4 regions of the Shewanella inventionis genome follow, and region 2 is predicted to be linked to each of the others. Evidence: predicted binding sites of a transcription regulator. Region 2 holds the regulator's gene; each other region holds the start of a gene.
What was found. The regulator sigma-54, encoded in region 2, starts transcription at its own class of promoters, with help from an activator protein. The targets are predictions, from matches to a motif close to GTTGGCACGNNNNTNGNNT.

Region 1: a site for sigma-54 is predicted at 1,796-1,814, ahead of flgA (flagellar basal body P-ring formation chaperone FlgA). Genes of this name have one in related genera too.
Region 3: a site for sigma-54 is predicted at 1,791-1,809, ahead of flgF (flagellar basal-body rod protein FlgF). Genes of this name have one in related genera too.
Region 4: a site for sigma-54 is predicted at 1,337-1,355, ahead of K8B83_RS19860 (P-II family nitrogen regulator). Genes of this name have one in related genera too.

The regions. Positions count from the first base shown of each region.
Region 1 is NZ_CP082926.1:1,994,061-1,997,295, reverse strand. Features, by position in the region: gene K8B83_RS09025 (CheR family methyltransferase) at 1-645, opposite strand, end outside; gene K8B83_RS09020 (chemotaxis protein CheV) at 708-1,628, opposite strand; gene flgA (flagellar basal body P-ring formation chaperone FlgA) at 1,982-2,689, shown strand; gene flgM (flagellar biosynthesis anti-sigma factor FlgM) at 2,764-3,093, shown strand; gene K8B83_RS09005 (flagella synthesis protein FlgN) at 3,190-3,235, shown strand, end outside.
Region 2 is NZ_CP082926.1:1,187,505-1,190,739, reverse strand. Features, by position in the region: gene lptC (LPS export ABC transporter periplasmic protein LptC) at 1-278, shown strand, start outside; gene lptA (lipopolysaccharide transport periplasmic protein LptA) at 265-843, shown strand; gene lptB (LPS export ABC transporter ATP-binding protein) at 840-1,571, shown strand; gene K8B83_RS05455 (RNA polymerase factor sigma-54) at 1,715-3,199, shown strand; gene hpf (ribosome hibernation promoting factor) at 3,225-3,235, shown strand, end outside.
Region 3 is NZ_CP082926.1:1,999,068-2,002,302, forward strand. Features, by position in the region: gene flgD (flagellar hook assembly protein FlgD) at 1-174, shown strand, start outside; gene flgE (flagellar hook protein FlgE) at 234-1,607, shown strand; gene flgF (flagellar basal-body rod protein FlgF) at 1,855-2,598, shown strand; gene flgG (flagellar basal-body rod protein FlgG) at 2,610-3,235, shown strand, end outside.
Region 4 is NZ_CP082926.1:4,423,330-4,426,564, reverse strand. Features, by position in the region: gene nrfA (ammonia-forming nitrite reductase cytochrome c552 subunit) at 1-1,069, shown strand, start outside; gene K8B83_RS19860 (P-II family nitrogen regulator) at 1,411-1,749, shown strand; gene K8B83_RS19855 (ammonium transporter) at 1,759-3,009, shown strand.

The DNA.
Region 1 (3,235 bases), 810 kb from region 2:
AATGTCGTACTTACCTAATAAGCTATAACTTTCAAGCAGATTGTGCGCCCTAAAGTTAACTAACCGTTTTACATTGTCTTTTACTTTCATGTTGCCTGACGGTAAAGCATCAAAAAACTGACGCTTACGCTCATCAGACAAACCACGAGCCAATGCTAAACTGTCATACTCTGCATTTTTGCAACGTTCAAGCATTGACGGAGATAAATCAGTTGCCTGAATAGTTGCCCCCCCCGGTAATGCACCAGGCTTACGCTGCTGATACTCTAACACTGTCATCGCTAAAGAATAAGGTTCTTGCCCTGAGGAGCACGCCGCAGACCAAATTTTTATCGGGCGACCCAGTTTACTGTATTCAGGTAGCAAGGTATTTTGCAATAAGTCAAAAGGGTAACGATCACGAAACCATAACGTTTCGTTAGTCGTCATTGCATCAATCACTTCGGCGCGCAGTTGTCTTTCAGTCGGTTTCATCGACTTTTTAACCACCTCTGATAATGATGGCAAATTATGCTTGCCCATCAGAGGCGCTAAACGGCTACGCACTAAATATTGTTTATTCTCGCCTAACACAATACCGCTGTGCTGCTCTAAAAACAGCCTAAATTGATTGTACTCTGCTTCAGCAAGTGATTTATCTGTCACATTATTATCCTAAAAAGTAAGCTTTAACATGCTTGCACTTTGTTCTCTGTCATTATAAACAGTTATAAGCTCAAATGTTTATTGACTGCAGCCGCTAATTCATCTGGATTAAATTTTGCAATAAAATCGTTTGCCCCTACCTTTTGAACCATCGCCTGGTTAAACACACCACTGAGTGAAGTATGCAAAACCACTTTAATCTTTTTCAGTTTCGGATCGTCACGTATTTCTGCCGTTAAGGTATAACCATCCATTTCAGGCATTTCGATATCAGAAATAATTAACGGGATCTCTTGCGACACATCATCCATTTCTGCGGCAATGCTCTTAAGTTTATCGAGTGCTTCTCTACCGTCTTTTGCCGTATCGATTTGTAAATTTAATGACTCTAATGACCTAATAATCTGCTTACGTGCCACAGCTGAGTCGTCAATAACCATAATATGGTAATGCTGCTCTCTATCTATTGTCAGTGTTTCGTTGACTTCTTTACTGATAGCCGTTTTAACCGGTGATATTTCATCAAGGATTTTTTCTACGTCTAAAATTTCTACTAGCTCGCCTTCAATCTCTGTCACCGCAGTTAAATATGAATAACGACCAGCACCTTGCGGAGGTGGCATAATTGATGCCCAGTTCATGTTAATAATGCGCTCAACAGAGCTCACTAAAAACCCTTGCACGCTACGGTTGTATTCAGAAATGATGATAAAACAATTTTCAGTAGAGGCCAGTGGACGGCCACCTGTCGCAGCACTCAAATCAATTACAGAAATTGTTGAGCCACGAATATGAGCAACACCTTTAATGAATGGGTTTAATTTAGGTAACGTAGTTAATGGAGGACATTGCAGCACCTCTTTTACTTTAAACACGTTAATACCAAAGCGTTGACGACCATTAAGCCTAAATAGCAGCAACTCTAATCTGTTTTGCCCAACAAGTTGGGTACGTTTATTGACTGAATCTAAAATGCTCGACATAACACGGCCTTGTAGTTAACTGTGACCCAAAAGGATAAATTAGTTGTTTAAATTATAGTAAACCAAGTTTTACTGTAATTGATACTTTGTTATTAACACATTTTACCGACAACTAACACAACGTAAACATTGCATGGCTGCCAACTAAACCAACATGCCTTGCCACAATAGGCATACAACTTGCTTAGATAAACTCACTAGACCATGTGGTAGTTTTTTGACGGAGGGTAATGAAAATGATTCGCCGCCATACTAACCAGTCATTAGTTTACTCAATACGTTCACATATTGTGTGTATTTATCGTTTTTCAAAGTATAGGTGTATTCTGGCAAAACAAGCTAGTATCTTCATTATGAAAGTATTTTTTTTATGTTTTTTGTGCATTCTCTCGCTTTCTTCATCGGCAATGGCTAATGAGCAAGCTGTTGCTCCTTCACTATCGACCATTTATCAATTAGCTAAAGAGGCGGTGGAGAAAAAAATTGATGTAGAGTCAAATGCTAAGGTCGACATTACCCCACAAAACCTAGAAGGTCGATTAACTCCACCACGATGTTACCCTCCAATATCAGTTGAGCTCGCCAGTGATAGAGAGATCAGCAGAAACAATACCGTAAAAATAGGTTGTAACACCCCAGATTATGACTACCCCTGGCAAATGTATCTTTCAGTTAGAGTGGATGTGCAATACCCCGTCGTGGTCGCCACACAATTACTGGCACCCAATGACATTCTCGACAATCAACATTTAACCATTATGTTTGTTGATCAATACAGTTTGAAAGGCCAGTATTTTTCAGATGTTCAAAGTTTAATGGGTTCACGCGTTAAGCGCAGAGTCGCTAAAGACTCCCCCATTACAGATAAAAATTTATGTTTTGTATGTAAGGGCGACATGGTGTCCATTTATGCAAATACTGCAAACATACAAATCAAAACCCTAGGTGAAGCCTTGCGTGATGGCAATATTGGCGAAGCCATTCGAGTTAAAAACAATCAAAGTAACAAGCAATTAGAAGCTGTTGTAATTGCCGTTGGCGAAGTTGAAGTAAGAATGTAAAATAGGCTAAAGTTTTTTCCTAGCACGCCGATAGCAAGATAAGGAAAACCTGATACATTACGCTGGAGCCTCAAATGGCAATTGATATTAAAAACAATACTGCGACCAATACACAGATGCGAACAGCACGTGACACGCAGTCAACTTCGCAATCAAAGACTGAAGCGCCTCAACAATCGGCAACACCAGTTAAAAACGATTCGGTAAGTATTACCTCTCAAGCTCAACAGCTGCAAGGTGCTCAAGCCAAAATGGCAGCATTACCTGAAGTTGACCAAAAAAAGGTCGCCGAAATTAAACAAGCTATATCAGAGGGTCGCTATAAAGTTGATCCTGAAAAATTAGCCGCTAACATCGCTAGTTTTGAAGCTGAACTGAGTGGCTTATCATTCGATAAAGAGTAGCCTAGTCCGTTACTCTTTATTGTATTTCAATTTTTCTTTATCGGTGCCTTATGGCATTGTGAAGAAGTGTTGATTACATAAATCTAAGAGTAATATATGACCAACTTAATTGTACTACTTGATGCCCAACACCAAACACTGA
Region 2 (3,235 bases):
AACTCAGCGCAGATAGAGGTCAATTAAATAAACAAACCAATCAGGTCAGCTTAGAAAATAATGTTATTATCGACGCCATAGATATCGAAGAGCCTTTACAGTCATTAACAACGCAAGCTGTCGCCCTTGATTTATCAACCATGATAGGCAGTTCACAAGATATGGTGTATATCAAAGGTAAAGGGTTTATGATTCAAGGTTTAGGCCTACATGCTGACTTGAATTCGCAAAAATTATCGCTACTAAGCCAAGTAGAAGGAACATATGAGTCACAATAAACGACATCGCGCCAATGCCGCTGTGCTATTGAGTGGTTTACTTTGTATGCTGAGCATGCCAGTAATGGCCAAACAAGGTGATCTAAAGCAAGAGCTAAAAATTGCTGCGGTGAGCCAGTCTGCCGACATTAAAAACAATCAAATCGTCTTTAACGGCCCAGTTACTGTTGTGCAAGGTACAATTAACATTAATGCCGATGAGCTACGCGCTTTTACACCAGAAAATAGCGCGTCAAAACGCCTAATCGCCACAGGCAAACCAGCAACGTTTTCTCAAGAATTAGATGATGGCAAAATCGGTACAGCCAGTGCTAACGAAATCAGCTATGACCTTGCCACAACCACGCTAACCCTAACCGGTAATGCTAAACTCGACCAAGCTGGCAGCCAGGTAACGGGCAACCTGATTAAATACAATATTAAAGCCCAGGAGCTCATCGCTGAAAGCACGGGTAAAGGCCAAGATCGTGTTATCACCATTATTCAGCCTGAAAACTTCCAAGACGAGTCAGCACCTAAACAAAAGCTGCCCGAGATCCCAGTTAACAAGCAGATTAAACCATGACCCAAATTACCCTAACCGCTGAAAACTTAGCCAAAAGCTACAAAGCTCGCCAAGTCGTAAAAGACGTAAGCTTAACTGTTAAAACGGGGCAAATAGTAGGTTTATTGGGCCCAAATGGCGCCGGTAAGACAACAACGTTTTATATGGTTGTTGGATTAGTTAAAAGCGATAAAGGCCGTATTTTAATCGATAACGATGATCTAACATCAGATCCAATGCACCTAAGAGCCCGCAAAGGTATTGGCTATTTACCGCAAGAAGCCAGTATTTTTCGTAAACTCACCGTGCATGACAATATCATGGCCGTGTTACAAACGCGCAAAGAACTCAGTAATGATGAGCGCATTGAGCAGCTTCAACACCTTCTTGAAGAGTTTCACATTACCCATATTCGCGACAGCCAGGGTATGTCGTTATCGGGTGGTGAGCGTCGGCGTGTAGAGATTGCCCGAGCATTGGCTGCCAACCCCAAATTTATTTTACTTGATGAGCCCTTTGCCGGTGTTGACCCTATCTCTGTTATCGACATTAAAAAAATTATTCAACAGCTTAAAAGCCGTGGTTTAGGGGTACTTATCACCGACCATAATGTGCGCGAAACACTTGACGTATGCGAGAGAGCTTACATTGTAAGTCAAGGAAATTTAATTGCAGAAGGCACACCTGATGAGATCTTGAGCAATCAACAAGTTCGAGCTGTGTACTTAGGTGAACAATTCAAGCTATAGTTAAGTGATAAGTCTTTTAACCTATCTAATTCATTGCGTTGAACGATACCGAAATAGCGTTATATGACACCGACGTATGTGGCAATCCACTACAGTTATCGAAATTATTATTTTTATGGAAATCATCTAGGGATAAGCGGTAAATGAAAGCGTCACTCCAACTTAAAATGGGTCAACACCTAACTATGACCCCTCAATTGCAGCAAGCCATTCGCTTGCTGCAATTATCTTCATTGGAGCTACAGCAAGAAATCCAACAAGCATTGGACTCAAACCCACTGCTTGAAATAGAAGATGAATTTTCTCAAGCCAAAGATCCATTAAAAGAAAGCCGAGATCAATCAGACACCGACTTCAGTGACAATAGCAATGTCAGTGTAGAAAAAGACACTTCAACCGTCGACACCACTGAATCTATCAGTAAAGAAACCATGGACGATCTCCCCATGGATACCACATGGGATGAAGTCTACACCGCATCACCCATGTCTGGTTCAGGCAGCGCCAGCATGCGTGACGACGATATGCCTTTTCAGGGTGAAACCACCGAAGGGTTATATGAACATTTAGAGTGGCAAAAAAACTTAACCCCGTTTTCAGACACCGACCTTGCCATTGCAACAGCCATCATTGATGCCATCGATGAACGCGGCTATCTCACCCAAAGTACAGAAGAAATACTAGAAGCAATGGGCGATGAAAGCATTGAACTTGACGAGGTACAAGCGGTACTGAAGCGGATCCAACATTTTGATCCCGTAGGTGTAGCTGCGCGCGATCTCAGTGAATGCCTACTCATTCAGCTAGCTCAATATGCCGACTCAACCCCACATATTGATAATGCGCGCATGCTTATCAAAGACTATTTAGATTTGATTGCTGGCCGCGATTTTAGGTTATTAATGCGTAAAACTCGTCTAAAAGAAGATGAACTACGCGATGCGATTACCCTCATTCAGTCACTTAATCCTCGTCCAGGGTTATTGATTACCGCAACTGAAGATGAATATGTCATCCCTGATGTCACCGTGTTTAAAAAGAACGGTCGTTGGGTTGTTGAATTAAATCCAGACAATATGCCCAAAATTGGTGTTAATCAACAATATGCGGCCATGGCACGTAGCAGCAAAAACCCGTCAGATACCCAATTTATTCGTGGGCATTTGCAAGAAGCAAAATGGTTTATCAAAAGCCTTGAAAGCCGAAATGATACCCTATTAAAAGTAGCCAATTGTATTGTGCAATTCCAACAAGGGTTTTTCGAATACGGCGAAGAAGCCATGAAACCCATGGTACTAAACGACATTGCAGAAGCAGTCGAAATGCACGAGTCGACCATTTCGCGTGTCACGACACAAAAATACATGCACACCCCACGAGGGTTATTTGAACTAAAATACTTTTTCTCCAGCCATGTCAGTACTGACGATGGTGGAGAGTGCTCATCAACAGCAATCCGCGCCTTTATTAAGAAGCTGGTCGCTGCAGAAAACCAGAAAAAACCACTTAGCGACAGCAAAATGGCAGAACTTCTGGCAGAACAGGGCATAAACGTTGCTCGTCGTACGATTGCAAAATACCGTGAGGCAATGCTAATCCCGCCCTCAAACCAACGTAAGAGTCTATAATTTTACTCAACAATGGAGATGTGTAATGCAAATCAA
Region 3 (3,235 bases), 810 kb from region 2:
TACTCTATAAAGGCAAGTGGAAAAGTTGACGGTGAATCTCAAGATTTAGCCGTATCTACCTATGCTCATGTGAGTAGTGTGTCGTTAGGCACCACTGCAACAGGAGCTATTTTGAATTTGCGCGGTGTCGGCGGTATTAAGTTATCTGACGTACTCGCTGTATCTGAAACTTAACATTATCTGTGGTTTACGAAATAAACTTGTAGATTATGAATTAAACTTTGAGGTGAATTATGTCATTTAACATTGCACTGAGTGGTATTTCTGCCGCGCAAAAAGACTTAAACACAACAGCAAATAACATTGCTAACGTTAACACAGTCGGTTTTAAAGAGTCTCGTGCCGAATTTGCCGACGTGTATGCCAACTCGATTTTCTCTAACAGTAAAACGGCTGTTGGTGGCGGGGTGACAACCACCCAGGTTGCCCAACAGTTTCATCAAGGCAGTCTACAATTTACCAGTAACTCGCTTGATATGGCCATTAGTGGCGGCGGATTTTTTGTCACATCTTCTGGTGTGGGCACACAAGATTTGTCTTACACGCGTGCAGGTGCGTTTAAAGTTGACTCTGATAATTATATGGTCGATGCCGCTGGTAACTTTTTACAAGGTTTCCCTGTAGATGACGAAGGTAATTCAACCTCGGTTAGTTTAACCACCACCCAGCCTATCCAAATTCCTGACACTGCGGGTAGCCCGGTTAAAACTAGCCTTATTGAAATGCAAATGAACTTAAACGTGGGTGATGAAGCGTTAGACCCAGCTAGTTTTGACCCTGATAACTCAGACACTTATAACAACTCAACCTCAGTGACCATTTACGATTCACTTGGTGAGTCTCATATTATGACCACTTATTTTGTAAAACCCACTAACGCGTCACTTACAGGTGAAAGTAACTGGGTGGCATTTTATGCGGTAGATGGAGAGCCTGTAAGTGTGGATAGCGCCGGCACCTATAACATTGACGCTGATGGTGATGGTGCAGCGGACGCTACTCAAGCTACTGCTAGTGCAACAACCTCAGCTGGTGCCGCGTGGAATGGTTCGGTGATCACTTTTAACGACGTAGGTGCTTATACTGGTAGCAGTCCAAATCCAATCACAACCGTTACGCTTGGCTCTACTGGTGCCGGAGTATTGGATCCGGGCGCCGATGGCACTCAAACCATTGAAGTCAGATTTGATAACCCAACGCAATATGCATCACCTTTTGAAGTCACATCCCTAAGCCAAGACGGTATTACCGTTGGCCGTTTAACCAACGTAGGTATTGGCTCTGATGGCTTAATCACCGCAAGTTACAGTAACGGTTCAACCGTGCCATTAGCCCGCGTAGCGTTAGTGCGCTTTGCTAACGAGCAAGGCTTAACTCAGGTGGGTAACACGTCATGGAAAGCCAGTTTAGACTCAGGTGAAGCGTTAGCAGGTGAAGCTAACAGTGGTACGTTTGGTAGTATTCAGTCATCAGCACTTGAGCAATCAAACGTCGATTTGACCACAGAATTGGTTGATTTGATTTCAGCGCAACGTAACTTCCAGGCTAACTCGCGTACCCTTGAGGTGAACAACACACTAAACCAAACCGTGTTGCAGATCCGCTAAAAAATTAACCTAGTGTTACCGCTCTACAAGGTGTTGCCGTTGTCGGCAACACCTTGCCTGTTAAATTCTCCTCTCATTTATTTGCTGCAACTTTGTTGATTTTTTGACAGTTCGTTATCAACGCGTCTAATTTTTACCTATTTACATTCAAAAGCTTAAGTCTAATAAAACGCAAACAATACCTTTGGCACGATGCTTGCTTTGCTTTATGTATATTATTTTTGCAGAAAGTTTGACGGAGCAGCAAATGGACAAATTTCTTTATGTTGCCATGAGTGGCGCTAAGCAAGGCATGAACGCTTTGGCTGTGCGCGCTAACAACCTTGCCAATGCCAATACTGACGGTTTCAAGGCTGACATGACTCAAGCTCGCTCTATGCAGGCATTTGGCGAAGGTTTACCGAGCCGTGTTTTTTCAATGATTGAAAGCCCAGGTAGTAACTTTGAAAGTGGCCCAATAGTCACAACCGGCCGCAACCTTGATGTTGCCGTAAAAGGTGAGGGATGGTTAGCGGTTCAAGCAGCTGATGGCAGCGAAGCCTACACCCGAGCAGGCAGTTTAAAATTTGACAGTACAGGACTACTGCTTAACAGCAGCAACCGTCCGGTGATGGGCGATGCAGGGCCAATTGTATTACCACTGCCTATTGAAAAAGTCGAAATTGCCGCCAACGGGATTATTTCGGTGAGGCCACAAGGTGCGACCGCCGAGGTGATTGAAGAAGTCGCCCGGATCAAACTGGTTAACCCTGGTAATGATCAAATGATGCGTGGCGAAGACGGCTTGTTTCGTCTCATGGCGGGTGGTAATGCGCCAAACGACCCTAATGTTGAAGTAGAAAGCGGCGCGGTTGAAGGCAGCAACGTAAATCCTGTACATGAAATGGTTGCAATGATCGATATTCAGCGTCAATACGAGATGCAAGTCAAAATGATGAAGAACGCCGAAGAGATAGATCGCTCGTCGACTTCCTTGATGAGAATTAGTTAGGAGTAATTATTATGATTCCAGCGTTATGGATAAGTAAAACAGGTGTTGATGCCCAGCAAACTAACATCTCGGTGATTTCTAACAACGTGGCTAACGCCAGTACGGTTGGATTCAAGAAAAGTCGCGCGGTGTTTGAAGACTTACTTTATCAAACGGTTAATCAGGCCGGTGGTATCAGTGCTGACAATACAAAACTGCCTAATGGCTTAAACATTGGCGCGGGTACTAAAGTTGTCGCGACTCAAAAAATGTTTACCCAGGGCAGTATGTTAACCACCGACAACTCATTAGATTTAATGATTGAAGGTTCAGGTTTTTTTGAAGTACAAATGCCAGACGGTACAGCAGCCTATACCCGTAACGGTCAATTCAGCCTAGATGATACCGGCCAAATCGTTACCCCAGGTTCTGGTTATGTATTACAACCGCCAATAACAATCCCTGATGATGCGACAAGTATTACAGTGTCTGCTGAAGGTGAAGTGTCGGTGCAAATACCGGGCACCGCAGAAAGCCAGGTGATTGGCCAGCTCACCATGACCGACTTTATTAACCCATCTGGGTTAGATCCGCTAGGACAAAACCTCTACACAGAAACCGGTGCCAGTGGCACGCCTATTCAAGGTACAGCATCGCA
Region 4 (3,235 bases), 1.6 Mb from region 2:
AATGGCTTGTTGGAGCTGTAAAAGCCCTGACGTACCTCGCGTAATTGAAGAGCAAGGCGAAGACGGTTACTTTAGTGGTAAATGGGCTAAAGGCGGCCCTGAAATTGTTAACGCACTCGGTTGTGCAGATTGCCATGAAAAAGGCTCTCCAAAATTACGCATGTCTCGTCCATTTGCAGAGCGTGCAATGACAACACTAAATACCCCATTTGATAAAGCTTCTCGTAAAGATAAGCAATCAATGGTGTGTGCTCAGTGCCACGTAGAGTACTATTTTGAAAAAACAGCAGAGCGTCCTGGCTTTGTTAAATTCCCTTGGGATATGGGCACTACCGTTGAACAAATGGAAGTGTACTACGACAGCATGGAGTTCTCTGATTGGGTTCACGCGGTTTCTAAAACGCCAATGCTAAAAGCGCAGCACCCTGGTTATGAAACTTGGCAGTTAGGTGTTCACGGTCAAAACAATGTAAGTTGTGTTGATTGCCATATGCCTAAAGTGACTAACGACAAAGGCCGTAAATATACTGACCATAAAGTGGGTAACCCATTTGATCGCTTCGAAGAAACCTGTGCAACGTGCCATACACAAAGTAAAGAATTCTTAGTAGACATTACTCATAAACGTAAAGCTAAGGTTCAAGAGCTAAAAGCACGTGCTGAAGCACAATTAGTGAAAGCTCACTTTGAAGCGAAAGCTGCTTGGGATGCCGGTGCTACTGAAGCTGAAATGAAGCCAATCCTTATGGATATTCGTCATTCACAATGGCGTTGGGATTATGCGACTGCATCACACGGTGTAACCGCTCATGCTCCAGATGAAGCACTTCGTATTCTAGGTACTTCGGTTGATAAAGCTGCAGATGCACGTGTTAAGTTAGCTCAGCTATTAGCAGTCAAAGGTGTTAAGCAACCAATCGCTTACCCAGACACATCAACTAAAGCTAAAGCGCAAGCAGCACTTGGCATGGATATGAAAACCATGAATGCTGAAAAAGCTGAATTCAAAAAGACACTTGTACCTAAGTGGAAAGAAGAAGCCAAAAAACGCGAAGCTACCTACAAGTAATAAGGTTTACGAAATAAAAGTTAGATTGTTTATTTCATAAATTATCCCCAATCAAAACCGCTCTTTATAGGGCGGTTTTTTTGTTTTCTCGTCTTTACTCAATTAATCCTGCTTTACCAACCTTATTGCTGACGCGGCATTTAACCATTTTTATATCGCACCAAAATAAGGCGTAGTTGTTTTTTAAATGCACGGTATTGGTGCTTTTATGCACACACTCAAAGAGCTGTTTTATAGTTTTTTATTTAAAAACAATATATTAATAAAAGTGGCCTGATGATTGAATTAGCTAATACACAAATCAATAACAACTACATTTTTTCACACTTTTGGAGGTCGAGATGAAACTCGTCAGCGCTATCATCAAGCCATTTAAATTGGATGATGTCCGTGAAGCCATAGCAGGCATGGGCATTGAGGGTATGACTGTTACTGAAGTTAAAGGCTTTGGACGTCAAAAGGGGCACACAGAGCTTTATCGTGGTGCAGAGTATCAAGTGGATTTTTTACCAAAAGTAAAATTGGAAATTGCCACCAAAGCTGAAAACTTAGAAATGTTAATTGAAGCTATCACAACCGCTGCCCATACCGGCAAAATTGGTGATGGTAAGATTTTTGTGACTGAATTAGAACAAGCCATCCGTATTCGCACGGGTGAACTTGATAACGAAGCGTTATAGGGGGCGATTATGGAAGAGTTAACAAAATTAGGACTCACAGTCACTGAATTACGTTTCGCACTTGATACGTTTTATTTCTTGATTTCAGGCGCGTTGGTCATGTGGATGGCAGCGGGCTTTGCGATGTTAGAAGCAGGTCTTGTTCGTTCAAAAAATACCACTGAAATTTTAACTAAAAACGTATGTTTATATTCGATCGCTTGCGCCATGTTTTTGCTTGTCGGTTACAACATTATGTATGTGGACAATACTGAAGGCGGTATTTTACCCTCGTTTGGTTCTTTAATTGGCTCACAAGCCAGTGACGCAGACCATGCGCTAGAGTCAGACTTCTTCTTCCAGGTTGTGTTTGTTGCTACTGCAATGTCAATTGTCTCTGGAGCAGTTGCAGAGCGTATGAAGCTTTGGTCTTTCTTAGCATTCTCAGTGGTTATGACTGCGGTTATTTATCCTGTTGAAGGTTATTGGACATGGGGTGGCGGGTTTTTATCAGAAGCCGGTTTCTTTGACTTTGCTGGTAGTGGTATTGTGCACATGGCTGGTGCAGCTGCTGCAATTTCAGGTGTGTTGTTACTGGGTGCTCGTAAGGGAAAATACGGTGCTAACGGCCAAGTAAACCCTATTCCTGGTTCAAACCTACCAATGGCAACGCTAGGTATGTTTATTTTATGGATGGGTTGGTTTGGGTTTAACGGTGGTTCTCAGTTATTGGTCTCTGATGCCGAAAACGCAACTGCAGTGGCTAAAATCTTTGTAAACACTAACTCTGCAGCGGCTTTTGGTGCGATCTCTGCGCTGATTGTGTGTAAGGTTGTTTGGGGTAAAGCCGACTTAACCATGATTTTAAACGGCGCGTTAGCTGGTTTAGTTGCCATTACCGCTGATCCATTATCGCCTTCATTCTTAATGGCTGCCGTGATTGGATTGGTTGCCGGTGCGGTGGTTATATTCTCTATCATTGCATTTGACCGCATTAAAATTGATGACCCAGTGGGTGCGATTTCTGTACACGGTGTTGCAGGTTTCTTAGGCCTAATGTTAGTTCCGCTATCTAACGCAGATGCAAGCTTTGGCAGTCAGCTTTATGGCGCAGCAGTTATCTTTATCTGGGTATTTGCAGCATCATTACTTGTTTGGTTTGTATTAAAAATGACCATGGGTATTCGAGTTTCAGAGGAAGAAGAATACAATGGTATGGATGTGTCAGATTGCGGTGTTGATGCTTACCCTGAATTTGTGAGTGTTAAATCTGCTGGATAATCTCATCTTTGCGATAATCTAAAAAAACAGAACCTTTGGGTTCTGTTTTTTTTGCTGTTTTGAAACTCTGCTCTGTTCAAGTCAACTCTCATCGTTTGTGCTAATGGGTATCGATTCGCCGTTGTTATCTCAATTGATACCTATCTAAACTAAAGAGTATTTGTGGCAACACGCGCATTACTGTGCAGATGGTATAATGTCATAAGTGTTTATTCTATGTTAGGAG